DNA from 4 places in the Streptomyces cyanogenus genome. Region 1 is predicted to be linked to each of the others. Evidence: riboswitches for the same ligand, from Rfam matches in the RefSeq annotation. Region 1 holds a riboswitch; each other region holds the start of a gene.

What was found. A riboswitch is a leader RNA that binds a small molecule or an ion and turns the genes downstream of it on or off. The one in region 1 is predicted to bind cyclic di-AMP.
Region 2: linked by a shared signal. The riboswitch ahead of S1361_RS23090 (transglycosylase SLT domain-containing protein) and the one ahead of S1361_RS33365 (M23 family metallopeptidase) in region 1 are both predicted to bind cyclic di-AMP.
Region 3: linked by a shared signal. The riboswitch ahead of S1361_RS16690 (LysM peptidoglycan-binding domain-containing protein) and the one ahead of S1361_RS33365 (M23 family metallopeptidase) in region 1 are both predicted to bind cyclic di-AMP.
Region 4: linked by a shared signal. The riboswitch ahead of S1361_RS29010 (M23 family metallopeptidase) and the one ahead of S1361_RS33365 (M23 family metallopeptidase) in region 1 are both predicted to bind cyclic di-AMP.

Annotation. Positions count from the first base shown of each region.
Region 1 is NZ_CP071839.1:7,439,399-7,446,915, reverse strand. It holds gene S1361_RS33375 (TetR/AcrR family transcriptional regulator) at 1-244, shown strand, start outside; gene S1361_RS33370 (SGNH/GDSL hydrolase family protein) at 625-1,410, opposite strand; gene S1361_RS33365 (M23 family metallopeptidase) at 1,576-2,460, opposite strand; cyclic di-AMP (ydaO/yuaA leader) riboswitch at 2,466-2,658, opposite strand; gene S1361_RS33360 (alpha-galactosidase) at 2,928-5,000, opposite strand; gene S1361_RS33355 (tyrosine-protein phosphatase) at 5,172-5,969, shown strand; gene S1361_RS33350 (DUF6126 family protein) at 5,984-6,106, opposite strand; gene S1361_RS33345 (helix-turn-helix domain-containing protein) at 6,103-6,732, opposite strand; gene S1361_RS33340 (aspartate aminotransferase family protein) at 6,813-7,517, opposite strand, start outside.
Region 2 is NZ_CP071839.1:5,116,033-5,123,549, reverse strand. It holds gene S1361_RS23100 (LolA family protein) at 1-499, opposite strand, end outside; gene S1361_RS23095 (polyprenyl synthetase family protein) at 754-1,764, opposite strand; cyclic di-AMP (ydaO/yuaA leader) riboswitch at 2,352-2,530, shown strand; gene S1361_RS23090 (transglycosylase SLT domain-containing protein) at 2,536-3,024, shown strand; gene S1361_RS23085 (HAD family hydrolase) at 3,069-3,881, opposite strand; gene fahA (fumarylacetoacetase) at 4,311-5,528, shown strand; gene S1361_RS23075 (hypothetical protein) at 5,669-6,511, shown strand; gene S1361_RS23070 (GntR family transcriptional regulator) at 6,508-6,885, shown strand; gene S1361_RS23065 (M56 family metallopeptidase) at 7,180-7,517, shown strand, end outside.
Region 3 is NZ_CP071839.1:3,742,361-3,749,877, reverse strand. It holds gene S1361_RS16725 (serine/threonine-protein kinase) at 1-360, shown strand, start outside; gene S1361_RS16720 (SurA N-terminal domain-containing protein) at 531-1,181, shown strand; gene S1361_RS16715 (nucleoside triphosphate pyrophosphohydrolase) at 1,330-2,358, shown strand; gene S1361_RS16710 (hypothetical protein) at 2,392-2,553, shown strand; gene S1361_RS16705 (cytochrome P450 family protein) at 2,550-3,836, shown strand; gene S1361_RS16700 (DUF899 family protein) at 3,830-4,513, opposite strand; gene S1361_RS16695 (LysM peptidoglycan-binding domain-containing protein) at 4,802-5,884, shown strand; cyclic di-AMP (ydaO/yuaA leader) riboswitch at 6,068-6,243, shown strand; gene S1361_RS16690 (LysM peptidoglycan-binding domain-containing protein) at 6,248-6,946, shown strand; gene eno (phosphopyruvate hydratase) at 7,275-7,517, shown strand, end outside.
Region 4 is NZ_CP071839.1:6,431,145-6,438,661, forward strand. It holds gene S1361_RS28995 (DNA gyrase/topoisomerase IV subunit A) at 1-1,649, opposite strand, end outside; gene S1361_RS29000 (M16 family metallopeptidase) at 1,946-3,349, shown strand; gene S1361_RS29005 (M16 family metallopeptidase) at 3,346-4,734, shown strand; cyclic di-AMP (ydaO/yuaA leader) riboswitch at 4,945-5,107, shown strand; gene S1361_RS29010 (M23 family metallopeptidase) at 5,121-5,876, shown strand; gene S1361_RS29015 (GntR family transcriptional regulator) at 6,075-6,761, shown strand; gene S1361_RS29020 (HPr family phosphocarrier protein) at 6,956-7,237, opposite strand; gene S1361_RS29025 (bifunctional acetate--CoA ligase family protein/GNAT family N-acetyltransferase) at 7,416-7,517, shown strand, end outside.

The DNA.
Region 1 (7,517 bases):
GGACAAGCAGTGGAAGGCGGCGATCGCCGAGGTCATCGCCGAGGGCGTCGCCGCCGGTGAGTTCGCGTGCGCGGACCCGGCCGGCGCGGCACTGCGGCTGACCGCGCTGCTGGACGGCCTGGCGGTACAGCTGACGTCGTACCCGGGCGCGGTGGCGCGCTCCCGCGCACAGGAGTGGGTGGACGACGCCCTCGCCCGGGAACTGGGCCTGGACCGGAAGACGTTGACCGAACAGGCACGGTGACCGAGGGGCACGGTGACCAACGGGCGCGATGCGCACGGCGGGCACGGTGACCACGCAGGCACGATAGGCGCACGGGCACGGTGGAGCGCACGGGCACGGTGACCACGCAGGCACGATGCGCAGGGCGGGCACGGTGACCACGCAGGCACGATGGGCGCATGGGCACGGTGGAGCGCACGGGCACGGTGACCACGCAGGCACGATGCGCAGGGCGGGCACGGTGACCACGCAGGCACGATGGGCGCACGGGCACGGTGACCGAGCGGGCCGCACCCCGCACACCGCCCCGCATCCCACCGGCCGCGCATCCCACCCGCCCCGGACCACTGGCCCGGCCACGCCCCGCCGACCCCGGCAGGCGGCAGGGCGCGGTGTGCCGGTCAGGCCACCGAGGCGATGCGCATCTTGATGTCGTCCGGGGAGAGGGTGCCCTTGGCGGTGACATGGTCGCCGGAGGACTCGCCGCGCAGGCGGCGGCCGATCCAGGGGACGAGGTACTCGCGGGCCCAGTGGACGTCGTCGCGGCGGATGTCCAGCGTGCCCCGGGGCGGCAGCGGCGGCCACGGCTGCTCCGGGTCGGCCGGGACGTCCAGGCCGAGAGCCTGTCCGGCGCGCAGCGCCACGCGCGTGTGGCCCTCGGGCGACAGGTGCAGCCGGTCGTTGTCCCAGGCCCTGCGCTCCTGCACGGACTTCAGGGACCACAGGTCGAGGACGGGACAGCCGTACCGGTCGGCGATGGCCCGGACGTGCCCGTTGTAGGTGGCGATCTTGCCGCGCAGATGCTTCAGCACGGGCACGCCCCGGGTGTCGAAGCCGGTCGCCACCAGCACGGTTCCCGCGGCCTCGGTCAGCCGGGCCACGGCGCGTTCGAAGCGCTCGGCGACCTCGTCCGGGTCGGTGCCCGGGCGGATGATGTCGTTGCCGCCCGCGCAGAAGGAGACCAGGTCGGGGGCGAGTTCGACGGCCTTGGGAAGCTGGTCGGCCACGATCTGGTCCAGCAGCTTCCCGCGCACGGCGAGGTTGGTGTACTGGAAGTCCCCCTCGGGGCGCCGGTCGGCGAGCAGTACCGCGAACCGGTCGGCCCAGCCCACGAACGCCCCGTCGGGGCCGGGGTCGCCCACGCCCTCGGTGAAGCTGTCCCCCACCGCCACGTACGACCCGATCACTGATGCGTTGTCATTCTTCGAATCGTCTGCCACGTCGGACCATGATTCACCTTCCGATGTGACCTACGCGACCGTAGGCCGGGGTTGACGAACGGTGAGATGAGCCACTCTTAAATAATTTGCCAAGCCAGGAATAGGCGGTGCCGGACAGTCGGACGACGGGGGTCAGCCGACGGGGACGCCGTGCGCGCGAAGGTAGGCGACCGGGTCCACGTCCGATCCGTAGTCCGGCGTGGTGCGGATCTCGAAGTGCAGGTGCGGGCCGGTGACGTTGCCGGTGGCGCCGGACAGGCCGACCTGCCGGCCCGCGGTCACGGTCTGGCCGGCCGAGACGGAGAGCTGCGAGAGGTGGGCGTACTGGGCGTAGTGGCCGTCGTTGAGCTTGAGGACGACCTGGTTGCCGTACGCGCCGCCCCAGCCGGCGGAGACGACGGTGCCCGCGGCGACGGCCTTGAGGGGGGTGCCGGTCGGGACGACGAAGTCGACGCCGGTGTGGTAGCCGCTGGACCACATGCTGCCGGCGACGTGGTAGCCGGTGCCGATGGTGGCGCCGGCCACCGGCAGGGTGTAGCCGGCGGAGGCGGTCTGCGCGGTGCCGGACCCGGCCGGCTGGGCGGGCTTCGGGGCGGCCGGCCGGGCGGGCTTCGGGGTGGCGGACTCGGTGCGGGCCGGCGCGGCCTGCGTGCCGAGGCTGAGCTTCAGGCCCGGGTGAATGAGCGCCGGGTCGGCGCCGATGGCCTGCCGGTTGTCGTCGTAGAGCCGCTGCCAGCCGCCGCTGACGTGCTGCTCCTCGGCGATCCTGGCGAGGCAGTCGCCGCCGCGCACGGTGTAGGTGCGCACGCCCGCCTCCGGCTGGGCGGCGGTCTTGCCTGCCGTCTCCGGGAGGGACCGCACGGCCGCTTCGGACACGGACTGCGCGGGGGTCGCGGCGTGCGCCCCGGTGGCCCCGACGAGCGGGAGGGCGAGGGCGGCGCCACCGGTACCGGCGGCGGCGAGGGAGCGGGAAAAACGCGGGGTCTTGGGGCGTCGGTGCTTACCCTTGGCGGGCATGGCGCTGTTCCTCTCCGGCGCCTGCGAGGTCAGCTGTCGGGTTCGGGCTGGAGCTGCCCGGCCGTGCGCGCACGGCTGCACCCCTAGCCTGTCGCGGAGACCGGGACAGGCAGTCGTACCTGGTGGGTCCCCCGCTCCTGCCGTCACGGGTCATGAGTGGGGAGTCCGGACGGCGGCAGGATTCGGCGTTCCGTCCGGTTGGGTGGCGAACGTAAGCGAGTGGAACGCACGGAAACAAGCATCCGCCTTCGACCGTGGGGTGTTCGGGGTGATCGGATGCGGGAATGCGCGGTCACCCTCCGTGAATTCCCGCACCCTTCACTCTGTCAATTCCCTGCTCCCGCACCATCATTACGTGGACATGACCCGCGACGCTCGGTCACGGATATGACGCTCCTCACGCAGACGCCCCAGGCCCCCTTATTACATACCGACTTGGAATGAACGTATCGATTCGGACAGATAGCTCAGATGCGGCGCAGTCGGATGACCGTCGCGTCCAAGTCGCCCTTCAGTGCGGTGTGCAGCCCGTGGTGCAGCAGCACGGCACCTCGATGCACTTCGCCCGTTTCACGGCATTCGTACGAAGCTGTCGGGTCGAGCCCGCGCAGCCGCACCGCCGGGACCGGCTCGCCGTGGTGCTGCGCCTGGAGCCAGGCGAGGACGACGGTCTCCTCGCCCCGGAGGTACTGCACGGCACCCAGGCCGCCCGCCGGGGGACGCAGCCGGTACAGCTCGCCGTGCTGTACGACCGGGCGGATCTCCTTGTACAGCTCCGCCCACCGCCGGGCCTCGGCCAGCTCCTGCGCGCTCCACTCCGTCAGGTCTCCGCCCACCCCGAGCACGCCCGCCATGGCACTGACGAACCGGAACCGCAGTGAGCTGACCCGCCCGTTGAGCTGGGTGTTGGGGCTGTCGGTGACCCAGGCCGCCATCACGCGCGCGGGATGGATCTGGGTGAACCCGTGCTGGATGGCGAGCCGGTCCAGCGGGTCGGTGTTGTCGGAGGTCCACACCTGGTCGGTGCGGCCGAGCACGCCGAGGTCGATCCGGCCGCCGCCGCCCGAGCAGGATTCGAAGGCGACCCCCGGATGGGCCGCCCGCAGCCGGTCCAGCAGGGCGTACAGGGCGCGGACGTGGTCCACCCACAGGCGCTGCGGGTACGGCTCCCCGGGCCAGCCGGCGTCGGTGAAGCAGCGGTTGAAGTCCCACTTCACATAGTCGATCGGGGCGCTGGACAGCAGGGTGTGCAGCCGCTCCCACAGGTACTCCTGCACGTCCTCGCGTGCGAGGTTGAGAACGAGCTGGTTGCGCAGTTCCGTCCGCTTACGTCCCGGTTGGTACTGCACCCAGTCGGGGTGGGCGCGGTACAGGTCGCTGTCGGGGTTGACCATCTCGGGCTCGACCCAGATGCCGAACCGCATGCCCAGGCCGTGCACCTGGTCGGCGAGGGGCTTGAGGCCGTGCGGGAAGCGGTCGGGATTGGGCGTCCAGTCGCCGAGGCCCGCGCGGTCGCTGGTGCGGGCGCCGAACCAGCCGTCGTCGACGACGAACAGCTCGATGCCGATCTCGGCGGCCCGGCGGGCGAGCGCGAGCTGCTGCTCCTCGGAGATGTCGAAGAAGGTGGCCTCCCAGGAGTTGAACAGCACGGGCCGGTCCCGGTCGGCGTCCGGGATGACGTAGGCGCGCTGGTAGGCGTGCCAGGCGCGGCTCGCGCCGCCGAAGCCGCCGTCGCTCCACAGGCCCGCGAAGACCGGGCTGGTGTACGACTCCCCGGGCGCGAGGAGCAGCAGGCCCGAGTCGTCGTGGCCGGCACCGCCGGTGATCTGCACGCGCGCGTCAGGGAGTTGGGCGACCGCGATGCGCCAGGAGCCGGACCAGCCGAGCGCGCAGCCGTAGACCTCGCCGCGCTCCTCGGTGGCGTCGGTGTCGAGGGCGACCCAGGGCAGGTGCTGGTGGCCGGTGTGACCGCGGCGACTGCCGATGACCTTCTCGCCGTAGGTGAGGGGGGCGGCGGTGAGCCGGGACTCGGCGGCCCAGCGGCCGTGCAGCTGGGACAGCCGCCAGCCCTCGCGGTCGGGCAGCGTCCAGGTGGCCGCGTCGGCCCGCAGCAGCTCCACGCGCGTGTGGCCGCCGTTCACGACGGTCACCCAGCGCTCGACCACGTCGCCGCGCATCCGGTAGTGCAGCGTGATCCCCACGCCGTCGTCGTCGAAGCGCAGCCGCAGTTCGTCGCCCTCCGTGCCGTACGACACGAACCGCCACTCGGTGCCGCGCCGCTCCTCGGTCCGGACGGACAGGGCGGGGCGGACGAAGCGGGGTCCGCCCTCGACGGGGTATTCCTCGCGGCCGTCGAGCGGGGACTCGAAGGGCCAGTAGCCGGGCAGCGAGCGCACCGCGAGCGCCTCGGCGTCGACGAGCGCGATCCGCGGCCCCCAGTGGAGGTGCAGCAGCTCGTCCGCGTCGGTGAGATGCAGCGCATAACTGCTGTTGGGGCCCGACAGGAGCCAGGTACGACCGTTTTCGGCGATGTCCACCATCGAGACCTCACAAGTGCCAACAGATCCGCGCAAGTGCAAACATCATCAGGTGCGCGCACCCCACTGGCAATGCCTGTGGACAACTCATTGCCTGAGGAAATCGATGCCGTATGGTCGACTGAGCGCCCGCCGACGAGCCGCGACGGCGGCGACCGACCGGGAGGAGCCCCCGTGACGCAGCAGGTCCCGTCGACCGAGCCGGAGCTGGCCGGAGTGCGCAATTTCCGCGATGTGGGCGGGCTGCCGACCGTGGACGGACGGCGGGTGCGTCACGGGGTCCTCTTCCGCAGCGGCCATCTCGCGCACGCGACGCAGGAGGACGCGGCCTTCCTCGCCTCCCTGGGCCTGCACACGGTCTTCGACTTCCGCAACGCGGCCGACCAGAAGCTGGAGGGCCCCGACGTCGAGCTGCCCGGCGTGCGGTACGTGAACCTGCCGCTGAGCGACCCGGCGGACGGCGCCGCGTTCTGGAAGATGGTCCGCGAGGGCGACCTCGACCAGCTGCGCGCGATCCTGGACGACGGCAAGGGCGCGGCGCGGATGATCGCCTCCTACCGGAAGATCGTCACCGAGCGCACGGCCGAGCACTCCCGTGTGCTGCACGCGCTCGCCGACGACAGCGTGCCCGCGCTGATGCACTGTGCGGCCGGCAAGGACCGCGCGGGCATCTCCGTGGCGGTGACGCTGCTCGCCGTGGGGGTGGAGCGGGACGCGATCCTCGCCGACTACCTGGAGTCGGCCGCCGGGCACCGGCGCTACAAGGTCCGCCGCAGCGGCAGCGCCGACACCGCGTACACCCCGGAGGTGATGGAGCTGCTCGACCCGCTATTCGACGCCCGCGCCGAGTACCTGGAGGCGGCCTTCACGAGCATCGAGCAGACCTGGGGCGACGTGGACACGTACCTGGCGCGGGGCCTGGGCTTCTCGGCCGAGTCCCGCGACCGGCTGCGCGAGCGCCTGCTGCACTGACCCGGGTACCGGGATCAGCCCTTGCCGCCCACCGCGAACAGCAGGTAGAGGAAGGCGGCCAGGACGTGCCCGAGGGCGATGTAGATGATCAGCCGGATCCACAGGGAACGGGGGAACTTCTCCTCGAAGTCGCTCATGGCAGCTCTCCGGTCGGCGCGCCCAGACACAGCGTGGCCGTGGGGCTCTGCAGCAGGGTGTGGACGAACAGCAGCTCCACGCCGTCGTGGTCCTCGGCGGCGAGGCGGTGCGGGGTGAGCGAGTCGAAGTGCGCGCTGTCACCGGGTCCGAGCAGGTGCGCGGTGTCGCCGAGCCGCAGCCGCAGCCGCCCGGTGAGGACGTAGAGCCACTCCTCGCCGGGGTGGACGCGCACGATGTCGCCCTGCGAGCCGTACGGCACCCGCACCCGCAGGGCCTGCATGCCGCGGCCGGGCGCGCCGGCCTGGACGTACGTCCAGCCGCCCGCCCGGGTCGGCTCCATGTCGGCGGCCCGCACGATCGCGTCCCGGTCGGCGACCGTCTCGCCGAGCAGCTCGGAGACGGTCGTACCGTAGATACGGGCGAGCGCGAGGAGCATCGGCAGCGACGGCTGGCGGTGTCCGGTCTCCAGGCGGGACAGATGGGCCGGCGAGAGCCCGGCGGCGCGGGCCGCGGCCTCCAGTGTGAGACCGGCGCGCCGGCGCAGGGAGCGCAGCTGCGGCGCGACGGCGGACAGGCCGTCGTCCGGGGCTGGGCCCGGCGCCGGCGCGGCGTCTGAGGCGTTCATGTCTCCATTGAGCCGCAGCCTTGCCCGTGGGGCAATTTTCTTGCCTCACAGGCAAAGATTCCCCAGTCCCGCCGCCGCGGTCAGCGGTTGGCCACCGCCTGCTTGATCAGGGTCTTGCCGAAGTCCCACATCAGGCCGCCGCCGCTGTGCGCGTCGTCCATCACGGCGGTGAAGGCCTCCACGAAGCGCTCCACGTCCGTCTCGTCGACGACCAGCGGCGGGATGAGCTTGATCACCTCCAGGTGGTCGCCGGAGACCTGGGTGAGGATCCGGTGCTTCTGCAGCAGCGGTACGACGACCATCTGCGCGAACAGGCCCTTGCGGGCCGCCTGCAGCATGGTCCAGCGGCTGCGCAGCTTCAGCGAGGACGGCTTGCCGAACTCGATGCCGATCATCAGGCCCCGGCCGCGGACGTCGGCGAGCAGCTCGTACGTGTCGATCAGCGCGGTGAGCCGGGACTTCAGCAGCTCGCCCGTCCGGCGCACGCCGGCCACGATCTGCTCGTTCTCCATGACCGACAGCACGGCGAGCCCGCACGCCATCGCCTGGGCGTTGGAGCCGAAGCTCGCCGAGTGCACCAGCACCCGGTCCATGGACGAGTAGACCTTCTTGAAGATCCACTCTTTGCCCAGGGTGGCGCCGACGGGCACATAGCCGCCGGACAGGGCCTTGGCCACGCACACCAGGTCGGGTTCGACACCGTCCTCGTGCTGGTAGGCGTAGAAGTCGCCGGTGCGGCCGAGGCCGGTCTGCACCTCGTCGGCGATGAGCAGCGCCTTGTGCCG
Region 2 (7,517 bases), 2.3 Mb from region 1:
TGCTCTTGCTGTCGTAGCCCCAGACGTCCTTGCCGTCGTGGATCAGGCTGTACTCGGCGCCGCGCTCCAGGAGGGACAGTTTCTGCCGGTCGGGGCCGTCGGCGGCGACGCGCAGGGTGTGCGTGCCGGAGACCAGTTCGGTGAGCTTGGCCTGCGGGTCGGCGGCGGAGTCGTCGCCGGAGCCGCCCCGGCCCGCCCCGGAGAGCAGGCCGTCCTCCAGGCCGCCGAGGTCGGGCAGGCCGAGGTCGGTGCTGACCTTCACGGTGCCGGACAGCTGCTGCACGTCCGACTTGGCGATCTTCTCGATGAGCTGCTGTGCGGTGATCTTCGGCAGGTCGGGGTCGCCGGAGTTCGCGAGCGCCGGGACCAGCCCGATCGTGGCCGCCGCCACCCCCACCACCGCGACCGGCACGGCGTACCGGGCGGCCTTGCGCCGGCCGGAGCGCGGGTTCTCGTCCCGCGCGGCGCCCACTGCGTCGTCGGATTCGTACGGTGCCATGTGTGCCTTACCTCCGTCGTCGGCGGCGGCTGTCCTCACGCTGGTCCGCTGGTCCACCTGAGCCGCCATTCTCACCCGAATCGGTGAGGAGTGGTGATTTCCGTGGTGTCCATCTGACCAAATCGGCCGTGAGGAAGCGTCAGACCTCGGAGCCAACTCCGTGTACGCCTGCGGTATGACACACGACGGCGGCATCTCCACCCGACCCGTAGGGGTCGTGCCGGGCGCCGCCGCCCGGACGGGGTCCGGCCGGGTCAGCCGGCGCGGTGCACGACCGCGTCACACAGCTCGATCAGCGCCGCCTTGGCGTCGCACTCGCGCAGCGGGGCGAGCGCGGCCCGCGCCTCCTCCGCGTACCGCACGGTGTCCCGGCGGGCCTGCTCCAGCGCGGGGTGCGCGCGCAGCGCGGCCAGCGCCTCGGCGTGCCGGGCGTCGTCACTGAGGTCGGAGTCGAGCAGCTCGCACAGCGCGACGTCCTCGGGCAGGCCCAGCCGGGCGGCCCGCTCCCGCAGCCGGAGCACCGGCAGGGTGGGGATGCCCTCGCGCAGGTCGGTGCCCGGGGTCTTGCCGGACTCGTGGGAGTCGGAGGCGATGTCCAGGACGTCGTCCGCGAGCTGGAAGGCGACCCCGAGCCGTTCGCCGTACTGGGTGAGCACGTCGACGACCCTCTCGTCCGCACCGGACATCATCGCGCCGAACCGGCACGACACCGCCACCAGGGAGCCCGTCTTGCCGCCGAGCACGTCCAGGTAGTGCTCGACCGGGTCGCGGCCGTCCGAGGGACCCGCGGTCTCCAGGATCTGGCCGGTGACCAGCCGCTCGAACGCCAGGGCCTGCACCCGGACCGCCTCGGGGCCGAGGTCGGCGAGGATCTGGGAGGCGCGGGCGAACAGGAAGTCGCCGGTGAGGACCGCGACGGAGTTGCCCCAGCGCGTGTTGGCGCTGTCCACGCCCCGCCGTACGGCCGCCTCGTCCATGACGTCGTCGTGGTACAGCGTGGCCAGGTGGGTCAGCTCCACGACGACGGCCGACGGCACGACGCCGGGCGCGTAAGGGTCGCCGAACTGGGCCGCGAGCATGACGAGGAGTGGCCGGAAACGCTTCCCTCCGGCCCGTACGAGGTGCTGCGCGGCCTCCGTGATGAACGGGACCTCGCTCTTGGTGGCTTCGAGCAAGCCTTCCTCGACAGCCGCCAATCCGGCCTGGACATCGGCTTCCAGAGCCTGGTCCCGCACGCTCAGCCCGAACGGCCCGACGACGGTCACGAGGGGTCTCCTGTCTGCTGGTGTCTGCTGGCGATTACACGGTTTGTCGATAGGTCGCTGCCCTCACTCAAGTCAGCGTATCCGGTCCCTGTTCGATCACCGATAGCGCCCACCGGTCCAGCCTGGGCGGTACCGGACCACAACCGACATACAGGTGATCACATGTTAATGATGGACATTTATCGACTTAACGGAAATCCGGACATTCCGTCGTGTCCCCTCCGCACCTTTCTCGCCACCCCCGTTCCGTGCCGGCCATTACGACAACGACGGACACCGCACCCCAGGTTCCACCATCACTCCGACTTCCCGCCTTAATCGCCCTAATCCCTCATGTCTGATTTGAAATAGTTTGCCATTTCGTGAGTTGGCTCACGCTCCCCGTCTGCCCGCTCCCCCCTCAACAAGCCCTGGGAGCCCTTGTCCTGTCGGCGAGTTGAGGATTGGCAACCGCAAAGGATCAAGCACCTCATACAGCATCGATCAAGGTCAAATCGCATGTTGTGTGAATCCAGTACTTGTTCCCGACATGTGCTCTCGCATACGTTCCGGGCCGTCGGGCGGACGCCGAATCCTGCCGCCGCCCGCGTAACCCATCGACGAACTCATTCGTACGGCAGGAGCGGGGGACCCAGGTAAGTCGCCGGGCCGGACGGCACACGCCGCACCGGGACGGCTCGGGGTTAAGCCGTGCCTCCTCCAGGGCACGGCCGGGCACCTCCCGCCCGAACCCGACAGCTCACCCCGCAGGCGCCGGAGAGGAACACCCCCATGTCTGCTGCCGCTCAGCCCCGCCGCACCCGCAACAGCCGCCTCGTCCGTACCCTCGTCGCCGCCGGCACCGGCGCCGCCGTCCTCGCCCTGCCGCTCATCGGCGCGACCAGCGCCTCCGCGGCCACCGGCACCACCACGACGGCCGCCACCACCACCGCCGGATACCCCAACAACCTGGACGGCTGGATCCGCGAGTCGCTCGCGATCATGGCCGAGAAGCACATCCCGGGCACCTACAACGGCATCTACCGCAACATCATCCGCGAGTCCTCGGGCAACCCGAACGCCATCAACCTCTGGGACTCCAACGCCGCCAAGGGCATCCCGTCCAAGGGCCTGCTCCAGGTGATCGACCCGACGTTCAACGCGTACCACGTCGCCGGAACGTCGTTCAACATCTACGACCCGGTCGCGAACATCACCGCCGCCTGCAACTACGCGGCCGCGCGGTACGGGTCGATCGACAACGTGTTCGGCGCGTACTGACCGGTTCCGGACCGGGTCCGCGGCCGGCGCCACTGACGTCCCGGTCAGTCGGTCGGGAAGAGTCTTTCGAGGACGACGGCGATGCCGTCGTCCTCGTTCGACAAGGTGACCTCGTCGGCCACCGCCTTCAGTTCGGGGTGCGCGTCGGCCATGGCGACACCACGCGCCGCCCAGTCGAACATCGGGATGTCGTTGGGCATGTCGCCGAAGGCGATGGCCCGGTCGGCGCCGATCCCCAGCCTCTCGGCGGCCAGCGCCAGTCCGGTCGCCTTCGTCACCCCGCCGGGCTGGAGCTCCACGGTGCCCGGCCCGGACATGGTGACCGTCGCCAGCGAGCCCACCGCCGCGCGCGCCACCGCCGCCAACTCGTCGTCGGACAGGGTGGCGTGCCGCAGCAGCACCTTGCTGATGGGCTTCGCCCACAGGTCGTCGCGCCGGCCGACGCGCACCGCGGGCAGCGTCGGATGAGGCATCCGGTAGCCGGGCTCGATGAGCGTGAGCCCGTCGACGCCGTCCTGGTCGACCGCCGCGTAGACCTGCCCCACCTCCGCCTCGATCTTGCCGAGCGCGGTCTCGGCCAGCTCCCGGTCCAGCCGGACCGACCACAGCAGGCGGTCGGTGCCGGCGTCGTAGACCTGTGCTCCCTGCCCGCACACCGCGAGCCCCGTGCAGCCGAGGTCCGCGAGCAGCGGCCGTACCCGCGGGGCCGGGCGGCCCGTCACCACCAGATGCCGGGCGCCGGCCCGTGCCACCCGCGCGAGCGCGGCGAGCGACCGGTCGGAGACGGTGTCGTCGCCGCGCAGCAGCGTGCCGTCCAGGTCGGTGGCGATGAGTGCATATGCCGGGGTGGGTGCCATGATCAGAGAATACGGACACCGCGCCCCGCCGACTCACGGGCCGATCCACGCACTTGCGTACTGGTGCGCCCCAAGTCGCCTGCGCAGACGCCCCGATGGCGCTGCCGCCGCGGGACCCGGGCCAACCCTGGGCCGCGGCCGGGTGCTTCGCCAGGTGGGACGGTGAGCACGGGACTGCCGTCCTGCACCTCGGCTCCGGCCGAGGTGCAGGACGCACCTCGGCTCCGGCCGCCCGAAGGGGCGCCAAGCCATAATCAACCGCTCAAACATGTCTTGTCAGGACATCAACGACTCTTTAGGCGCTGAGCGAGCGACCTTTCGATCACCACGTGAGGCACTGCCCAAGACACGCGAGTGGGTCGTAACGTGTGGCCCGACCACATGGAACGCAGTGCCATGCATGGCCCGATGAGAGTGAGGCAGCACCCCATGCCCCCCTTCGACGTCCCCGAGGGCGACCCCTTCGGTCCGCACAACCTCCCCTATGGCGTGTTCTCGCCCTCCGGCAGCACGGAGCGGCGGATCGGCGTCCGGCTCGGGAACCACGTCCTCGACGCGGGCGCCGCGGCCGCCGCGCTCGGCTCGCCCCACCAGGCGCTGCTCGCCCGGCCCACCCTCAACCCGCTGCTGGCCGCCGGCCGTGCCACCTGGTCCGACGTACGGCGTGCCGTCACCGCCTGGGTCACGGACCCGGCCCACCGCGAGGCCGTGGAGCCGCTGTTCCACCCGCTGTCCGAGGTGACGCTGCACCTGCCCTTCGAGGTCGCGGACTACGTCGACTTCTACGCCTCGGAGAACCACGCCCGCAACGTCGGCCAGATCTTCCGCCCGGACGCCGAGGACTCCCTCACCCCCAACTGGAAGCACCTGCCGATCGGGTACCACGGCCGCTCCGGCACGGTCGTGGTCTCCGGCACGGACGTCGTACGGCCGTCCGGGCAGCGCAAGGGCCCGGGCGACCCCGCGCCCGTCTTCGGTCCGTCGGTGCGGCTGGACATCGAGGCCGAGGTCGGCTTCGTCGTGGGCGTGCCGTCACGGCTGGGCAGCCCGGTCGCGCTCGGCGACTTCCGGGAGCACGTCTTCGGGCTGTGCCTGCTGAACGACTGGTCCGCGCGGGACATCCAGGCCTGGGAGTACGTCCCGCTCGGCCCGTTCCTCGGCAAGTCCTTCGCGACCTCGGTGTCGGCGTGGATCACCCCGCTGGAAGCGCTGGAGCACGCGCGCGTGGCGCCCCCCGAGCGCACGCACCCGCTGCTGCCCTACCTGGACGACTCGGCGCCCGGCGCGGAGCCCGGCGGCTACGACCTGCGCATCTCCGTCGCGATCAACGGTCACGTGGTCTCCGAGCCGCCGTTCTCCACCATGTACTGGACCGCCGCCCAGCAGCTCGCCCACATGACGGTGAACGGCGCCTCGCTGCGCACGGGCGACCTGTACGGCTCGGGCACGGTCAGCGGCCCGGCCGAAGGCCAGCGCGGCTCGCTGCTGGAGCTGACCTGGAACGGCCGCGACGCCCTCGAACTTCCCGACGGGAAGCGGACGTTCCTGGAGGACGGGGACGTGGTGACGCTGTCGGCGTGGGCCCCCGGCGCGGACGGGCGCCGGGTGGGGCTGGGCGAGGTGAGCGGGCGGGTCGTCGCGGGGTGACCCGAGGTCCGTCCCGTGGCGACTGGACCTCCGGACCGCTTGTAGCAAGCAGTTGACACAATTCGTCTGTGACCGCCATCTTGTACTCGCCGCTTGATACAAGCGGTGAGTACAAGAGTGTGCTGTCAGAGGGGTTTGTCATGAGTGAGACCGAACTGAGCGCCACCGTTCCGGCGTCCCGCGCACCGGTCGACCGGTACGCCCGCTGGACCGGTCTGCTCGTCGGCGCACTGGCCGAGCGATGGCTGACCCTGCGGGCGGGCGGCGACGGAGTCCTGTACGCCATCCCCGCCTTCGGGCTGTGCACGGTGGCCGGCGTCCTGGCGGGCGACGCCCTGACCCCGCAGGCCCGCGGCGCCGTCCGCACGGCCGGCCTCGCCCCGCGCCGCGTCCGCGACCACGTCCCGCCCCGGATGACCGCGCTGCTCCTCGCCCTGGCGGGCGCGCTCGTCCTGCTGCTCGCGGTCGCGAGCGCGGTCGCCTCGCCGGACGACCTGGGGCGCGCGGGCCGGTCCCTGACCGTGCACTGCGCGCGGGCCGCCGACGCGACGGGCTCCCGCCTGCTGTCCCAGTCCGCAGGCCCCTGGCCGGGCTCGCACTACGCCCTGCCGATGCTGGGCTCCCTCGCCGTCGCCACGGCCGCCTGCGGCTGGTCCCTGCGGCGGATCGCCACCCGCCCAGGCGACGAACAGTCCCGCCGCGACCGCAGCCTGGCCGTCGTCGCGGCCTGGGGCCTCGTCGTGTCCGCCTCCCTGCTGGGGGCCGCCTCCACGGCGTCCGGCGCGCTGATGAGCGTCACGTGCGACGGAGCGGTGGGGACCGTGGCCAACTGGGTGCTGTGGCCGCTGGCCGCGGTGGCCCTGGTGACCGTGCCGTGGATGCTGGTCACCGTGTGCTCGCCGCGGGCCTCCTGGCCCCGGCGCGCCGCCGGCGCGGGGCACGGCGGGCGGACGCGGCGGCCGGCCCCCGGGGACCGCCGGTGAGCAGCGCCGCCGTACGGGTCGACACCACCAGTCCCGTACCACCCTACGAACAGATCCGCGCCCAGCTCGCCGCGCTCATCAGCACCGGCCGGCTGCGGGAGGGCGAACGCCTGCCGCCGGTGCGGCAGCTGGCCGCCGACCTCGGTCTGGCGGCGGGCACGGTCGCCCGCGCCTACCGCGAACTGGAGGCGGCCTCGCTGATCCGGACCCGGCGCGGCGCGGGAACGCGCGTGGCGGTCCCGCCGACCGGCACGCACCGCCCCGACCCCGCCGAACTCGCGGCGCTGGCCAGGACCTTCGTCACCCAGGCACGGGCCCTGGGAGCGACCGAGGACGAGACGCTCGGGGCGGTGCGCGGGGCGCTGCGGCAGTGACCGCGCGGCAAGGGCCCTGGGTGCCGGTGGCCGCCCTGGCACGCGCGCGTGGTGCTGCGGGAATCGGCCACACGCGCGTGCCGGTGCGACGCCGGCACTGTCGGCACCCGGTCTCCGCGGCTTCGCCCGCGCGCGTGCCGCGGTGTGGCGGGATCGTCGCCGACACCTGACTCGGGGCGCCGGTCTTCGTCATACTGACGGGGACACGCACCACGCGCGAGCCGCCGTCGTGTGACGCGTGCCCGGCACCACCGACACCCGCACACCTCTCCGATCAGGAACCGGAGCCCCGGCATGACCGTCTGCCTGCTCCTGCTGAGCGTCGTCGCCCTGACGGCCGCCGTACCGGCGCCGCGCGCGCTGACCCGTGCCGCCTGGCCCGAGCGGGAACCCGTGGTGGCGCTGTGGGTGTGGCAGTGCCTGGTCGCCACCGTCCTGCTGTGCTGCCTGACCGCACTGGTCCTGGGCGCGGCGGCCGTTTTCCACACCGTCCGCGACCACGTGTTCGCACCCGCCCCGCCCGCCGTCACCGCCGCGTACGACCTGTCCACCGCGCCCGTGTGGGCCGCCGTGCTCACCATGCTGCTGGCCTGCGGGGCGGCCTGGACGACGGCGATGCTGGCCCGGGAACT
Region 3 (7,517 bases), 3.7 Mb from region 1:
CTGCGCCGCCTCGCCGACGAACGCGCCGCCGAGGCCGGCCAGGCCGACCCGCAGTCGCTGCGCTACCGCTACGAGGCCGCGCAGTGCCTGGAGCAGCTGGGCGAACCGGCGGCCGCGCTCGCCGAGTACCGCGCGCTGCTGCCGTACTACCAGAACCAGTACGTCTCCGGGGACCCGCAGCTCGCCCACGAGGTCCGCCGCCGCATCGGCCACCTCCTGCTCGCCCTCGGCGACCGGCCGGCCGCGCACGACACCCTCGCCCGGCTGGTCCTGGACGTGGAGCGGCTGCAGGGCCCCGGCCATCCGATGGCCCTGGAGGTCCGCCGGACCCTCCAGTGGCTGGGACAGGTGCGCGGATAGGCGGACGGCGCCGGGACGGACCCCGCCGGGGCCTGCCGCCACGGCGCGGCGGTGCCCGAAGCGGGTGCGAATCGTTGGTCGAATGGGTTGGCCGCGGCCTGCCCACTGCCTACCATCGATCACCGCAAGACCTTGTGCACCGTCGCACAATCTCCCCCCTGGAGGTTTCCTTGCACCGCCGCCGTCGCACCGCGCTCGTCCTCACCGCCGCGATCGCCGCCGCGGCACCCCTGCTGACCGCTTGCGGAAACGATGCGCACCCGGGCGCCGCGGCCGTCGTCGGCGGACAGCGGATCACCGTCGCGCAGCTGGAGAGCCGGGTCGACGAGGTCCGCAGGGCCCAGCGGGCCGCGGTGCCGGACGACACGCAGTACCAGCAGGTCGTCTCCTCCACCAGCGGCCTGACCCGCGACACCCTGCACAACATGGTGCTCGACCGGGTGCTGCACCGCGCCGCGCAGGACCAGGGCATCACGGTCACCCGCAAGGAGATCCAGCAGATGCGCGGGGACCTGGAGCGGCAGGCCGGCGGCAGCAAGGGCCTGGAGACGGCCTGGCTGCAGAAGTACGGCATCGCGCCGGCCCACCTGGACGACAACCTGCGCCTGCAACTGGAGGCGCAGAAACTCGCCACGAAGCTCGGCACCGACACCAGCCAGCCCGCCTTCTGGAAGGCCCTGTCCAGGGCCTCGGAGGAACTCCACGTCGACCTCAACCCGCGCTACGGCTCCTGGGACGTGCAGAAGAGCAGCCGGGTGGACGCCGAGACACCGTGGGTGCGTGAGGTCACGACGGCGGGCGGCCAGCCGGTGACGGCGTAGGCCGGCGAGGGCGGCGTGAGGGTGGCGGCGTGGCCGGCCGGGGCGGAGTGAAGGCGGCTTTGGTCATACGATCACAGGACCCCCTCGGCCCTGTGGACAACGCGATCCGCTCCCTCGGGCCGTGGGTTACGTTCGGTTCGTGAACGGAATCAGCCCCGAACCCAGCCCGGAACCCAGCCCTGGCACCCACCCCCAGGCCGGCCCGGAAGCCGCCCCCGGCCGCATCGTCCTGCTCACCACGAGCCACCGCGTCGCCCCCGGCCTGCTGTCCTGGCCCGCCTGGCAGGCCCTGCGCACCGCCGACGCCGTGCTGTGCGCGGACGGTGCCCATCCGCAGCTGCCGTATCTGCGCGAGGCCGGGATAGCGGTGACGCAGACCTCCCCCACCGCCCGGGAGCTGGTGGACGCCTGCGCCGGCGGGCGCACGGTGGTGGTCGTGGCGACGGGCGAGGGCGAGCCGGCGCTCACCGACGGCCTCGCCCGGCTGGCCGGCTCCGGCCGGGTCGCCATGCCGGAGCTGGAGCTGCTGCCCGCCTCCTACGACCTGCCCGGCGCCCGCCTGCTGGACCTCGTGCAGGTCATGGACCGCATCCGGGCCGAATGCCCCTGGTCCTCCCGGCAGACCCACGAGGGCCTGGCGAAGTACGGCATCGAGGAGGCGTACGAACTGGTCGAGGCGATCGAGGCCGGGGACCGCGAGGAGCTGCGGGAGGAACTGGGCGACGTCCTCCTCCAGGTCGTCTTCCACTCCCGGATCGCCGAGGAGGACCCGGACGCGCCGTTCTCCGTCGACGACGTCGCCGGCGGCATCGTCGCCAAGCTCATCCACCGGCACCCGCACGTCTTCGGCGACGAGCAGGCCGAGACCCCCGAGGACGTCAAGCAGCACTGGCTGCGCACCAAGGCCGAGGAGAAGCAGCGCACCTCCGTCACCGAGGGCGTCCCGCTCGGCCAGCCCGGCCTGGCCCTCGCCGCCAAGCTCGCCTCCCGCACCCGCACGGCCGGCCTGGACGTCCCGCTGCCGCAGGGAGAGGGCATCGGCTACGAGCTGCTGGCGCTGGCGGTGCGCGCCGAGGCGCACGGCATCGACCCGGAGGCGGCACTGCGCGCGGCGGCACGGGCGTACCGGGACGCGATACGGGCGGCGGAGAGCGAAGGCAGGAACACCGCGGGGTGAGCGGCGCGGGGTGAGCGGCGCGGGGTGGGCGCCGTGGGGTGGGCGCCGCCCGCCCACCGCCCGGCCGCCCTGCCGGACACGCAGGGCAGCTCGGGAGCGCGCACCTCGTACCGCCGGGCCGCCGACCTGGGCCACCCCGCTGCCTCGGAGGGGCTCGGCGAGGCGCCCGCCGGGCCGGATACCGTCAAGGAGTGACCAACGAGCCCGGCCCCCCGACCGCCCCCGCCCTCTTCACCTGGGAGTTCGCCACCGATCCGTACCCCGCCTACGCCTGGCTGCGCGAGCACGCGCCGGTGCGCCGGACGCGGTTGCCGAGCGGTGTCGAGGCGTGGCTGGTCACCCGGTACGCCGATGCCCGGCAGGCGCTGGCCGAGCAGCGGCTGAGCAAGAACCCGGCGCATCACGACGAGCCCGCGCACGCCAAGGGCAAGACCGGCATCCCGGGCGAGCGCAAGGCCGAGCTGATGACGCACCTGCTGAACATCGACCCGCCGGACCACACCCGGCTCAGAAAGCTGGTCAGCAAGGCGTTCACCCCCCGCCGGGTCGCCGAGTTCGCCCCCCGGGTGCAGGAGCTGACCGACCACCTCATCGACCGGTTCGCGCAGAGCGGGTCCGCCGACCTCATCCACGAGTTCGCCTTCCCGCTGCCCATCTACGCCATCTGCGACCTGCTCGGCGTCCCGCGCGAGGACCAGGACGACTTCCGGGACTGGGCGGGCATGATGATCCGGCACGGCGGAGGCCCCCGGGGCGGGGTCGCCCGGTCGGTGAAGAAGATGCGCGGCTACCTGGCCGAGCTGATCCACAAGAAGCGGGAGGCGCTGCCCGCCGCGCCCGTGCCCGGCGAGGACCTGATCTCCGGCCTCATCCGCGCCTCCGACCACGGCGAGCACCTCACCGAGAACGAGGCCGCCGCCATGGCCTTCATCCTCCTGTTCGCCGGCTTCGAGACGACCGTGAACCTCATCGGCAACGGCACCTACGCCCTGCTCACCCACCCCGGGCAGCGCCGCCGGCTGCAGGAGTCCCTGGCCCGCGGGGAGACGGACCTGCTGGCGACCGGCGTGGAGGAACTCCTGCGCTACGACGGCCCGGTGGAGCTGGCCACCTGGCGGTTCGCCACCGAGCCGCTCACCATCGGCGGACAGGACATCGCGCCGGGCGATCCGGTGCTCGTGGTCCTCGCCGCCGCCGACCGGGACCCGGAGCGCTTCGCCGACCCGGACGTGCTGGACCTCGCCCGCCGCGACAACCAGCACCTCGGATACGGGCACGGCATCCACTACTGCCTGGGCGCGCCGCTCGCCCGCCTGGAGGGCCAGACCGCGCTCGCCACCCTGCTCACCCGCCTGCCGGACCTGCGGCTCGCCGTGGACCCGGCGGAGCTGCGCTGGCGCGGCGGGCTCATCATGCGCGGCCTGCGCACCCTGCCGGTGGAGTTCACCCCGGTCCGCGGGGGCGCCGGCGGTCAGTAGTCCAGCCCCGCGAACCACTCGCCCCGGCCGCCCGGCGTCAGGTCGAGCAGGTGCCAGACGGGGTTGAGGAGGTCGATGCCGCGCTGGTCGATGTCCTCGGCCATGCGGGGGTGGGCGGAGTAGAAGTGGCGGACCGTGCCGTCGGCGTCCCGGGTGAAGACGGAGACGGTGGAGTCCTGGGTGCCGTCCTCGTCCTCGCTGCCCAGGTCGTACTTGAAGGTGCTGTCCCCACAGCTGAGCAGACGCAGCCGGGACCAGCCGCGGTTGAGGGCGTGCTGCCGCAGCGTGGGCGGGTCGGCGGCTGCCACGACGGCGAGGTCGGCGTTCCGGGCCAGGTGGTGGGCGATGCCGTTGTAGCCGTCGATCCACAGGGTGCACATCGGGCACGGGCTGGTCTGCCGCTTGCCGTACATGAAGTGGTAGACGATCAGTGGCCGGCCGGGGCCGGTGAACAGTTCGCTCAGGGTGACCTCGCGCACGGGGGCGTCGCCCGCGTCGAGGTCGGCGGGGCCTTCGAGGAAGACGTAGTCGTCGACCTCGGGGCCCTGGGGAAGCGCCCTCCGCTGGGCCGCGACCTTCTCGCGGTGGCGCATGAGTTCGATCTCGGCGTGGCGGAGTTCCTCGCGGGCGGCGAGGTAGTCCGCGGACTCGCCGGGCAGTCGGGTGTGCCGGAACATCGTGGTCCTCCTGGCTGGGAAGCCCCCCGGACATGTCGGTTCCATGATTCCGCCGGCGGTCCTCGGCAGCCGCCCGGCGGCGCCGTGTCCGACGGGTGACGGCGTGAGTGGCGGGAAGGGTGACGGCTTCTCAGCCGGAAGGTGACAAGATCTCAACTCTGTGATCTTCACGTGATCTGCGCGGCATGAACTTGTGACAAGTGATCGTCTGCCGATACGTTCACCCATCAGCGCGGCGAGCGGCTTCAGCCGCCGCGCCGGTTCTGCTGTCGCTCGAAAGGCTTCTGCATGCTCTCCGGGAACGGTCGACACCGTCGCCCCCGCCAGGCACCCGCCCTCCTCGTCGCGGCCGGAGTGACCGGCTCCGCCATCGCCATCCCGCTCCTCGGCGCGGCGAGCGCCAACGCGGCCGACGGCACCACGTGGGACAAGGTGGCCGAGTGCGAGAGCGGCGGCACCTGGAGCGCGGACACCGGCAACGGGTACTACGGCGGCCTGCAGATCTCGCAGGAGGACTGGAACGCATACGGCGGCGGCCAGTACGCGGCCGGCCCCGACCAGGCCAGCCGCAACCAGCAGATCGCCGTCGCCGAGAAGATCCTCGCCGACAAGGGCACCGCCCCGTGGGCCACCTGCGCCCTGCTGTCCGGACTGACCTCCGGCTCCGGCTCCGTGGACGTCGACACGGGCGTCGGCGGCTCCGGTGACACCAGCGGTTCGGGTGACTCGTCCGGACCGGCCGAGAAGTCCGACACCTCCGGCAACCCCGGTTCCTCCGGCACCTCCGAAGGTACGGGATCGTCCGGTCTGCCGGGTTCGTCACCTTCCACGGGTGCGGGCTCCGACGCCAACTCCGGCTCCGGCACCGGTTCCTCCTCGGACGAGACCGCCGCACCGAGCGGAAAGCCGGGCGAGGACACCGGTGCGGACGCAGGTGCGGACACCGGTTCCGCGGGGACCAAAAACCCCAAGTCGGACAAGTCCGCCTCGCCTGGTTCCGGAGGTTCGCGGGAGTCCGCCCCCGCGGCGAGCCCGAGCGCCGGCGCCGAGGACAACCCCCAGCGGGCCGCCGGTTCCTGGAGCCTGGTCGACACCGGAGCCCTCAGTGGTGGGCGCCACCGCGGGGCGAGCGCGGACGAAAACGTGACAAACGGTCAGGACGTCACCTCTTCCGGGCGGCACGCGGCGCGCGAAACGGACACGTACACCGTCCGCGAGGGCGACTCCCTCGCCTCCATCGCCGACTCCCTTGAGGTCGACGGCGGGTGGCGCGCGCTCTACGCCGGCAACAAGAAGGCCATCGGGGCCGACCCGAACCACATCAGTGCCGGTCAGACCCTGGAAGTCGAGGGCGAAACGGGCACGAACTAGCCGGAGTTGACGCCCCACTTAACGCCCTAATGTCCGGTTTGGCGAAAGTGTGGGATGAGTCTCAGAAGCCCTGATCGTCTTTGAAATTCCGCGGATCGCGTGTCTACGGTCGAGGCCGCTCGTCACCACGAGCCCCGGCAGTCGCAACGCCGAATCCTGCCAGCGGTTGCCCGGGAACAGTCGTCGCGTCAAGCGCCGTAGGCAGGAGCGGGGGACCCAAGGTAGGTGCCGGGTCCGGCAGTTGATGCCGGAACCGGCTGGGGGTGAAGCCGCGCATCCCGCGACAGCGGGAGTGCGGCCGGGCAACTCAACCGGCCCGAACCCGACAGCTCACCTCGCAGGCGTCGGTGAGGGGATCGATCCATGCTGTTTACCGGCAAGGGCAAGCACCGCCGTCCGTCCAAGGCCGTCCGCGCCATCGCGCTCGCCGGTGTCACCGGCGCCGCCGTCGCCGCCCCGCTGATGGCGGCCGGCAACGCCTCCGCCGCCACCTCCGCCGAGTGGGACAAGGTCGCCCAGTGCGAGTCCGGCGGCAACTGGTCCATCAACACCGGCAACGGCTACTACGGCGGTCTGCAGTTCTCCGCCTCCACCTGGGCCGCGTACGGCGGCACCGCCTACGCCCCGCAGGCCAACCAGGCCAGCAAGGCGCAGCAGATCGCGGTCGCCGAGAAGGTCCTCGCCGCGCAGGGCAAGGGCGCCTGGCCGGTCTGCGGCACGGGCCTGTCCAGCACCCCGTACGGCGGCTCCGCCCCGAGCACCTCCTCGAACTCGGGCAGCGGCACCACCACCCGCTCCACCGAGCAGCAGGCCGCCACCCGCTCCGCCGAGCGTCCGGCCGCGACCGCGGACAAGAGCCAGGGCAAGACCGTCACCACCCCGACCGGCAAGAAGGTCAAGAAGGGCGACGGCGAGTACAAGGTCGTCACCGGTGACACGCTCAGCTCCATCGCCCAGAAGCACCACGTGCAGGGCGGCTGGAAGAAGCTGTTCGAGCTGAACAAGGACATCGTCGAGGACGCCAACCTGATCTACCCGGGTCAGCAGCTCCACCTGAAGTGACATCCGGCCCCCGGCCGGATCACCGGGCCCGCACGGCCCCCTGAGCCACACTGAAGACCCCGTGCGGGCCACCCCCCGTCCCCACGGGCTCCCCGCCCCGGTGCGTGTTCCCCCGTACGCACCGGGGCGGGGCTTTTTCATGTCGTCCGTCTCCCGCCGGCCGTTGCGCCGAACCGTTGTCGCGGCCCCCTTTGTTTCAGTGAGGAACAAAAGGTAGCGTCGCCTTGTCCACGGGACGGTCGGTCGGTGGCCGACGCCCCCGGGACGGTTAGGCTCTAGGCGCAAGGCACACCAGCCCCGCACTTCCAGCGTCACATCCAAGAAGGAGATGCTCGTGCCGTCCATCGACGTCGTCGTAGCCCGGGAAATCCTGGACTCCCGAGGCAACCCCACGGTCGAGGTCGAGGTCGGCCTCGACGACGGCAGCACGGGTCGTGCCGCCGTTCCGTCCGGCGCCTCGACCGGCGCCTTCGAGGCCATCGAGCTCCGCGACGGTGACCCGAACCGCTACCAGGGCAAGGGTGTCGAGAAGGCCGTCCTCGCCGTCATCGAGCAGATCGGCCCGGAGCTG
Region 4 (7,517 bases), 1.0 Mb from region 1:
TCGTGCTTGACGCGCTTGGCGCCCGACGCCGACGGGAACGGCTCCGCGGTCGCCGTACGGGCCAGCAGCCCCGTCGAGGACAGCAGCACCCGGCACGGGTCGTCGGCCACCTGCAGCGGCACCGTGGCCGCCGGGGCGCCCGCGGACTCCAGCAGGACCGTGCGCCGGTCGGTGCCGAACTTCTTGGCCACCGCGGCCAGCTCGGCCGAGACGAGCCTGCGCAGCTCCGCGTCCGACTCCAGGATCCGGGTCAGCTCCTCGATCTCCGCGGTGAGCCTGTCCTTCTCCGCCTCCAGCTCGATCCGGTCGTACTTGGTGAGCCGGCGCAGCGGCGTGTCGAGGATGTACTGCGTCTGCACCTCGCTCAGCGAGAAGCGCTCCATCAGGCGCTCCTTGGCCTGCGCGGAGTTCTCGCTGGACCGGATGATCCGGATGACCTCGTCGATGTCGACCAGCGCGGTCAGCAGGCCCTCGACCAGGTGCAGCCGGTCGCGCTTCTTGCCGCGGCGGAACTCGCTGCGGCGCCGGACCACGTCGAAGCGGTGGTCCAGGTAGACCTCCAGCAGCTCCTTCAGGCCCAGGGTGAGCGGCTGGCCGTCGACCAGGGCGACGTTGTTGATGCCGAAGGACTCCTCCATCGGGGTCAGCTTGTACAGCTGCTCCAGGACGGCCTCCGGCACGAAGCCGTTCTTGATCTCGATGACCAGGCGCAGGCCGTGCTCGCGGTCGGTGAGGTCCTTGACGTCGGCGATGCCCTGGATCTTCTTCGCGTTGACCAGGTCCTTGATCTTCGCGATCACCTTCTCGGGGCCGACCGTGAACGGCAGTTCGGTGACCACCAGGCCCTTGCGGCGGGCGGTGACGGTCTCCACCGAGACGGTCGCACGCATCTTGAAGGTGCCGCGGCCGGTCGCGTACGCGTCCCGGATGCCGTCCAGGCCGACGATCCGGCCGCCGGTGGGCAGGTCCGGTCCCGGGACGTGCTTCATCAGCGCGTCCAGGTCGGCGTTCGGGTGCCGGATCAGGTGGCGGGCGGCGGCGACGACCTCGCGCAGGTTGTGCGGCGGCATGTTCGTCGCCATGCCGACCGCGATGCCCGAGGAGCCGTTGACCAGCAGGTTCGGGAAGGCGGCGGGCAGCGCCACCGGCTCCTGCTCCTGGCCGTCGTAGTTCGGCGCGAAGTCGACCGTGTCCTCGTCGATCGACTCGGTCATCAGGCTCGTCGCCTCGGCCATCCGGCACTCGGTGTACCGCATGGCGGCCGGCGGGTCGTCGTTGCCCAGCGAGCCGAAGTTGCCGTGGCCGTCGACCAGCGGCACGCGCATGGAGAAGGGCTGCGCCATGCGCACCAGGGCGTCGTAGATCGACGCGTCGCCGTGCGGGTGCAGCTTGCCCATGACCTCGCCGACGACGCGCGCGCACTTCACGTAGCCGCGTTCGGGGCGCAGGCCCATCTCGTTCATCTGGTACACGATCCGGCGGTGCACCGGCTTGAGACCGTCACGGGCGTCCGGCAGGGCGCGCGAGTAGATGACCGAGTACGCGTACTCGAGGTAGGAGCCACGCATCTCGTCCACGACGTCGATGTCGAGGATCCTCTCCTCGAACGAATCGTCGGGCGGCGGGGTCTTCGTGCTGCGGCGGGCCATCGCTGCCTGGCTCCTTCTGATCTGGTCGCTCGCCTACGGGGCGCTCGTGCTGCTGAAGCGTTTGACGGATCTGACGCGGACCATTGTGGACCTAGGCACCGACAACCCGTGCCACCACCCGGTCCTGGCGGGCTCGCCGGTCCGGCGCAGCGGAGTCCGACGCAGGCTACGCGATCCGCTGTGGGCGTACGTCCCTCGGGAACTTCGCCGGGGCCCCGCACGCTTTGCATACAGTGGCAGGAACGGCAGGAAGACCGCGGTTTCCATCAACCGCCTCCGCTCGCGAAGGGACGTACATGCCCATGGGTCACACGACCACAGCCGAGGCAGGCTCCGGGGGCCTGACAGCGACCGAGCACCGCCTGGCCAACGGTCTGCGCGTGGTGCTCTCCGAGGACCACCTGACCCCGGTGGCGGCGGTCTGCCTCTGGTACGACGTCGGCTCCCGCCACGAAGTCAAGGGCCGTACCGGCCTGGCTCACCTCTTCGAGCACCTGATGTTCCAGGGCTCCGCGCAGGTGAAGGGCAACGGGCACTTCGAGCTGGTGCAGGGCGCCGGCGGCTCGCTCAACGGCACCACGAGCTTCGAGCGCACCAACTACTTCGAGACCATGCCCGCCCACCAGCTGGAGCTGGCCCTCTGGCTGGAGGCCGACCGCATGGGCTCGCTGCTGGCCGCCCTGGACGACGAGTCCATGGAGAACCAGCGGGACGTCGTCAAGAACGAGCGGCGCCAGCGCTACGACAACGTCCCCTACGGCACCGCCTTCGAGAAGCTGACCGCGCTGTCGTACCCGGAGGGCCACCCCTACCACCACACGCCGATCGGCTCGATGGCGGACCTGGACGCGGCCACCCTGGAGGACGCCCGCCAGTTCTTCCGCACCTACTACGCACCGAACAACGCGGTGCTCTCCGTGGTCGGCGACATCGACCCCCAGCAGACCCTCGCCTGGGTGGAGAAGTACTTCGGCTCCATCGCGTCCCACGACGGCAAGCCCCAGCCGCGTGACGGCTCGCTGCCGGACATCATCGGCGAGCAGAAGCGCGAGGTCGTCGTGGAGGAGGTCCCGGCGCGCGCCCTGATGGCCGCCTACCGGCTCCCGCACGACGGCACGCGCGCGTGCGACGCGGCCGACCTGGCCCTGACCATCCTCGGCGGCGGCGAGTCCTCCCGCCTGTACAACCGGCTGGTGCGCCGGGACCGTACGGCCGTCGCGGCCGGCTTCGGCCTGCTGCGCCTGGCCGGCGCGCCCTCCATGGGCTGGCTGGACGTGAAGACCTCCGGTGACGTCGAGGTGCCGGTCATCGAGGCCGCCATCGACGAGGAGCTGGCCCGGTTCGCCGCGGAGGGCCCCACCCCCGAGGAGATGGAGCGCGCCCAGGCGCAGCTGGAGCGCGAGTGGCTGGACCGGCTCGGCACGGTCGCCGGCCGCGCCGACGAACTGTGCCGGTACGCCGTCCTCTTCGGCGACCCGCAGCTCGCCCTGACGGCCGTCAAGCGCGTCCTGGAGGTCACCCCGGAGGAGGTCCAGGAGGTGGCGGCGGCCCGCCTGCGGCCCGACAACCGCGCGGTCCTCGTCTACGAGCCGAAGTCACCGGAGGCCGCCCCGGACGCCGGGATCCCCGACGACCCCGAGCAGGAAGCGACCGTAGAGGCGGGCCGCGACGAGACCGAGAACGAGGAGACGGCCAAGTGACCGAGCTCGCCACCATGGAGTTCCACCCCCAGCCGCAGCCCGGCGAGGCCAGGCCCTGGGCGTTCCCGGCCCCTGAGCGCACCGCGCTCGACAACGGCCTGACCGTGCTGCGCTGCCACCGCCCCGGCCAGCAGGTCGTCGCCGTGGAGGTGCTGCTGGACGCGCCGCTGGACGCGGAGCCGGCCGGCCTGGACGGCGTCGCCACGATCATGGCGCGGGCCTTCTCGGAGGGCACCGACAAGCACTCCGCCGAGGAGTTCGCCGCCGAGCTGGAGCGCGCGGGCGCCACCCTGGACGCGCACGCCGACCACCCCGGCGTCCGGCTCAGCCTGGAGGTCCCGGCCTCCCGCCTGGCCAAGGGCCTCGGGCTGCTCTCCGACGCCCTGCGCGCGCCGGCCTTCGCCGAGAGCGAGGTCGAGCGGCTGGTCCGCAACCGCCTGGACGAGATCCCGCACGAGCTGGCCAACCCCTCCCGCCGGGCCGCCAAGGAGCTCTCCAAGGAGCTGTTCCCGGCGACCTCGCGCATGTCCCGGCCGCGCCAGGGCACCGAGGAGACGGTCGAGAAGATCGACGCGGCGGCCGTACGCGCCTTCTACGACCGCCATGTGCGGCCCACCACGGCCACCGTGGTCGTCGTCGGCGACCTGACCGGCACCGACCTGGACGGGCTGCTCGGCGACACCCTGGGCGTCTGGACCGGTACCCCGGGTGAGCCCCGGCCGGTGCCGCCGGTGACCGCCGACGACACCGGGCGCGTGGTCATCGTGGACCGGCCCGGCGCCGTCCAGACGCAGTTGCTCATCGGCCGGATCGGCCCCGACCGGCACGACCGGGTGTGGCCGGCCCAGGTGCTCGGCACGTACTGCCTCGGCGGCACCCTCACCTCCCGCCTGGACCGCGTCCTGCGCGAGGAGAAGGGCTACACCTACGGCGTGCGCTCCTTCGGGCAGGTCCTGCGGTCCGCGCCGGACGGCACGGGCGCGGCGATGCTCGCCATCAGCGGCTCCGTGGACACGCCGAACACCGGCCCCGCCCTGGACGACCTGTGGAAGGTGCTGCGGACCGTCGCGGCGGAGGGCCTGACCGACGCCGAGCGGGACGTCGCCGTGCAGAACCTGGTCGGCGTGGCGCCGCTGAAGTACGAGACGGCGGCGGCCGTCGCGAGCACGCTGGCCGACCAGGTCGAGCAGCACCTGCCCGACGACTTCCAGGCGACGCTGTACCGGCAGCTGGCCGCCACGGGAACGGTGGAGGCCACCGCGGCCGTCGTGAACGCCTTCCCGGTGGACCGTCTGGTGACCGTCCTCGTCGGTGACGCGGCCAGCATCAAGGCGCCGGTGGAGGCGCTCGGCATCGGTGAAGTGACCGTGGTGGCGGCCGAGTAACGGCACGCGCGCGTGGGGCCCTGACGACCCGTAGGCCGCCAGGGCCCCTGCTGTTCCACTCGCTCCCTCAGATGCCCGTTTTGGGGCGGAGGTTGCCTGTCTGCCCTGTGGGATGCGCTACAAAAACCCGGCTGCGTTTGAGGATTGAAAGCACGCCGCCGTAGCGTCGTCCGGGCTGTTCGTCAGGCAGTGCGCCGCACCCGCGGCACCGGACAGTCATCGCCGAGTCCCCGTACGGCGCGAGCCAGGGGAGCCGGGGACCCATCGTCCCTGGGGTGAATCGGGCGCCCGCGCGGCTGCGGGGGGGGGGCCCGTAGGAGACCTTCCTGCTCCGAACCCGTCAGCTAACCCGGTAGGCGAGAAGGAAGGAAAGGACCAGCCACTTCATGGCGTTCATCTGCGCCACCGGGAAGCACCGCAAGCCCGGTCGGGTCAAGCGGACCACGGCTCAGGCGGCCGGCGTCGCGGCCCTCACCACCACCGGCGTGATCGGCACCCTCGCCGCCTCCCCGGCGCTCGCTGCCGAGCACTCCCCGGAGCAGACCGGCCTCGTCCCCGTCCTCACCGTCACCGAGGACGTCCCCGAGCAGATCGACGCCCAGGCCACCGCCCAGCAGCAGGCCGCCGAGCGGAAGGCGGCCGAGGAGGCCGCCGCGAAGGCCGCCGCCAAGCGGGCCGCGGAGGTGCGCGCGGCCAAGGCCCGTGCCGCCCGCGAGGCGGAGCGCAAGCTGCTGAACACCTTCGTCGCCCCCATCGCGCACTCCTACGTCTCCACGGGCTACCAGGCCAGCAGCTCCCTGTGGTCCTCCGGCTCGCACACCGGCATCGACTTCCACGCGGCCGCCGGCACGGCCGTCCACGCGGTGGGCTCCGGCACGGTCGTCTCCACCGGCTGGGGCGGCGCGTACGGCAACCAGATCGTGATCCGGATGGCAGACGGCATGTACACGCAGTACGGGCACCTGTCGTCCATCGGCGTCACGGTGGGTCAGAAGGTCGTCCCGGGCCAGCAGATCGGCCTGTCCGGCGCCACCGGCAACGTCACCGGCCCGCACCTGCACTTCGAGGCGCGGACCAGCCCCGAGTACGGCTCGGACGTCGACCCGGTCGCCTACCTCCGCAAGCACGGCGTGAACCTCTGACGCACCGCGCACGACCCTTCGAGGCCCCGGCTCACCGAGCCGGGGCTTTCGCCGTTTTTCGCAGTGTCCGCCGGATCCGCTGACCAAAAAATATCCATGGATTAGAGCCCGCCGTCGGAAATTCCGGCTCATTGCAATAGAGTCACGGAACACACGTCCATCGTCGACGTTTCACGGGGATTAAGGCGGAGGTCGGTCATGCGTATTCCGGCGCACTCGGTGTGTACCGCTGTCCGGGACGACATCGTCGCGGGCGTCTACGAGCGCGGCAGCCGCCTCACCGAGGAAGTCCTGGCCCGCCGGTACGGCGTCTCGCGCGTCCCCGTGCGCGAAGCCCTGCGCACCCTGGAGGCCGAGGGCTTCGTGGTGACGCGCCGGCACGCGGGCGCGTGTGTGGCCGAGCCGACCGAGCAGGAGGCCGCCGACCTGCTGGAGATGCGGATGCTGCTGGAGCCGCTGGGTGCCGCCCGGGCCGCCCAGCGGCGCACCGAGGCCCATCTGAAGGTGCTGCGCGGCCTGGTCCGGCTGGGCCAGGAACGGGCCAGGAGGGGCGGCAGCGAGGATCTGCGCTCGCTGGGCGGCTGGTTCCACGAGACGCTCGCCCAGGCCTCCGGCAGCCCCTCGCTCACCTCGATGCTCACCCAGCTGCGACACAAGATCGCCTGGATGTACACGGTCGAGGCACCGGCCAGCCCCACGGAGTCCTGGACCGAGCACGGCGCCATCGTGGACGCGGTGGCGCGGGGCGACGCCGAGCGCGCGCGGGCGCTCACCACTTTGCACGCCGAGCGTGCGACGGGCGCGCACCGGCTGCGTTTTTCCGGTGCCGCGGAGCGTGTGAGGACTTCGCAACAAGCCGTAAACATGTCGGGTCAGCGACATTAACACGGGCGCCGTATACAAAGAGGAGCTATTTCCGGGTGGGGTGTTTTCTGCTGCCCGAATTCATGGTGCCGTAATTCATGCGGGCCTTTTCCGGCGCCTGACGAATCGACGGCACGGAGGCGAGTGCGCGCATATGGCGAAGCCGCGCCGCCCCGAAAGGCGAACGCGGCTCCGGCGCTCTGTGCGGTACTCGCTCAGACGGTCTCGGGCAGCTCCTCCAGGCCCTCGGAGACCAGCTTGGCCAGCCGGTCGAGTGCGGCGTCCGCACCCTCGGCGTCGGAGGCGAGGACGATCTCCTCGCCACCCTGGGCGCCCAGACCCAGGACGGCGAGCATGGAGGCCGCGTTGACGGGGTTGCCCCCGGCCTTGGCGATCGTCACCGGGACGCCTGCGGCCGTGGCGGCTCGGACGAAGATGGAGGCGGGGCGGGCGTGGAGGCCCTCGGCCCAGCCGACGTTGACGCGGCGCTCAGCCATGTGTTGCTGCCCTTCGGTGTTCAGGGTTGTCTAGACCAGTTTCCCATATCGCGAAGCGGGTCCGGAGCGGACCTGCGTCCCTCTCCGGTGTGGCACCGGACCGCGGCCGCGGTCCGGCTTCCCGTCCTCCACAGACTGCCTCGCGCCGTTGTCGTACGCGAGCCGTACTCTGGGGCCCATGCAGACCTCGGCGGACCGGCAGGACCGGCACCAGTACCCCGCCCACTGGGAGGCGGACGTGGTGCTGCGCGACGGTGGCACCGCGCGCATCCGGCCCATC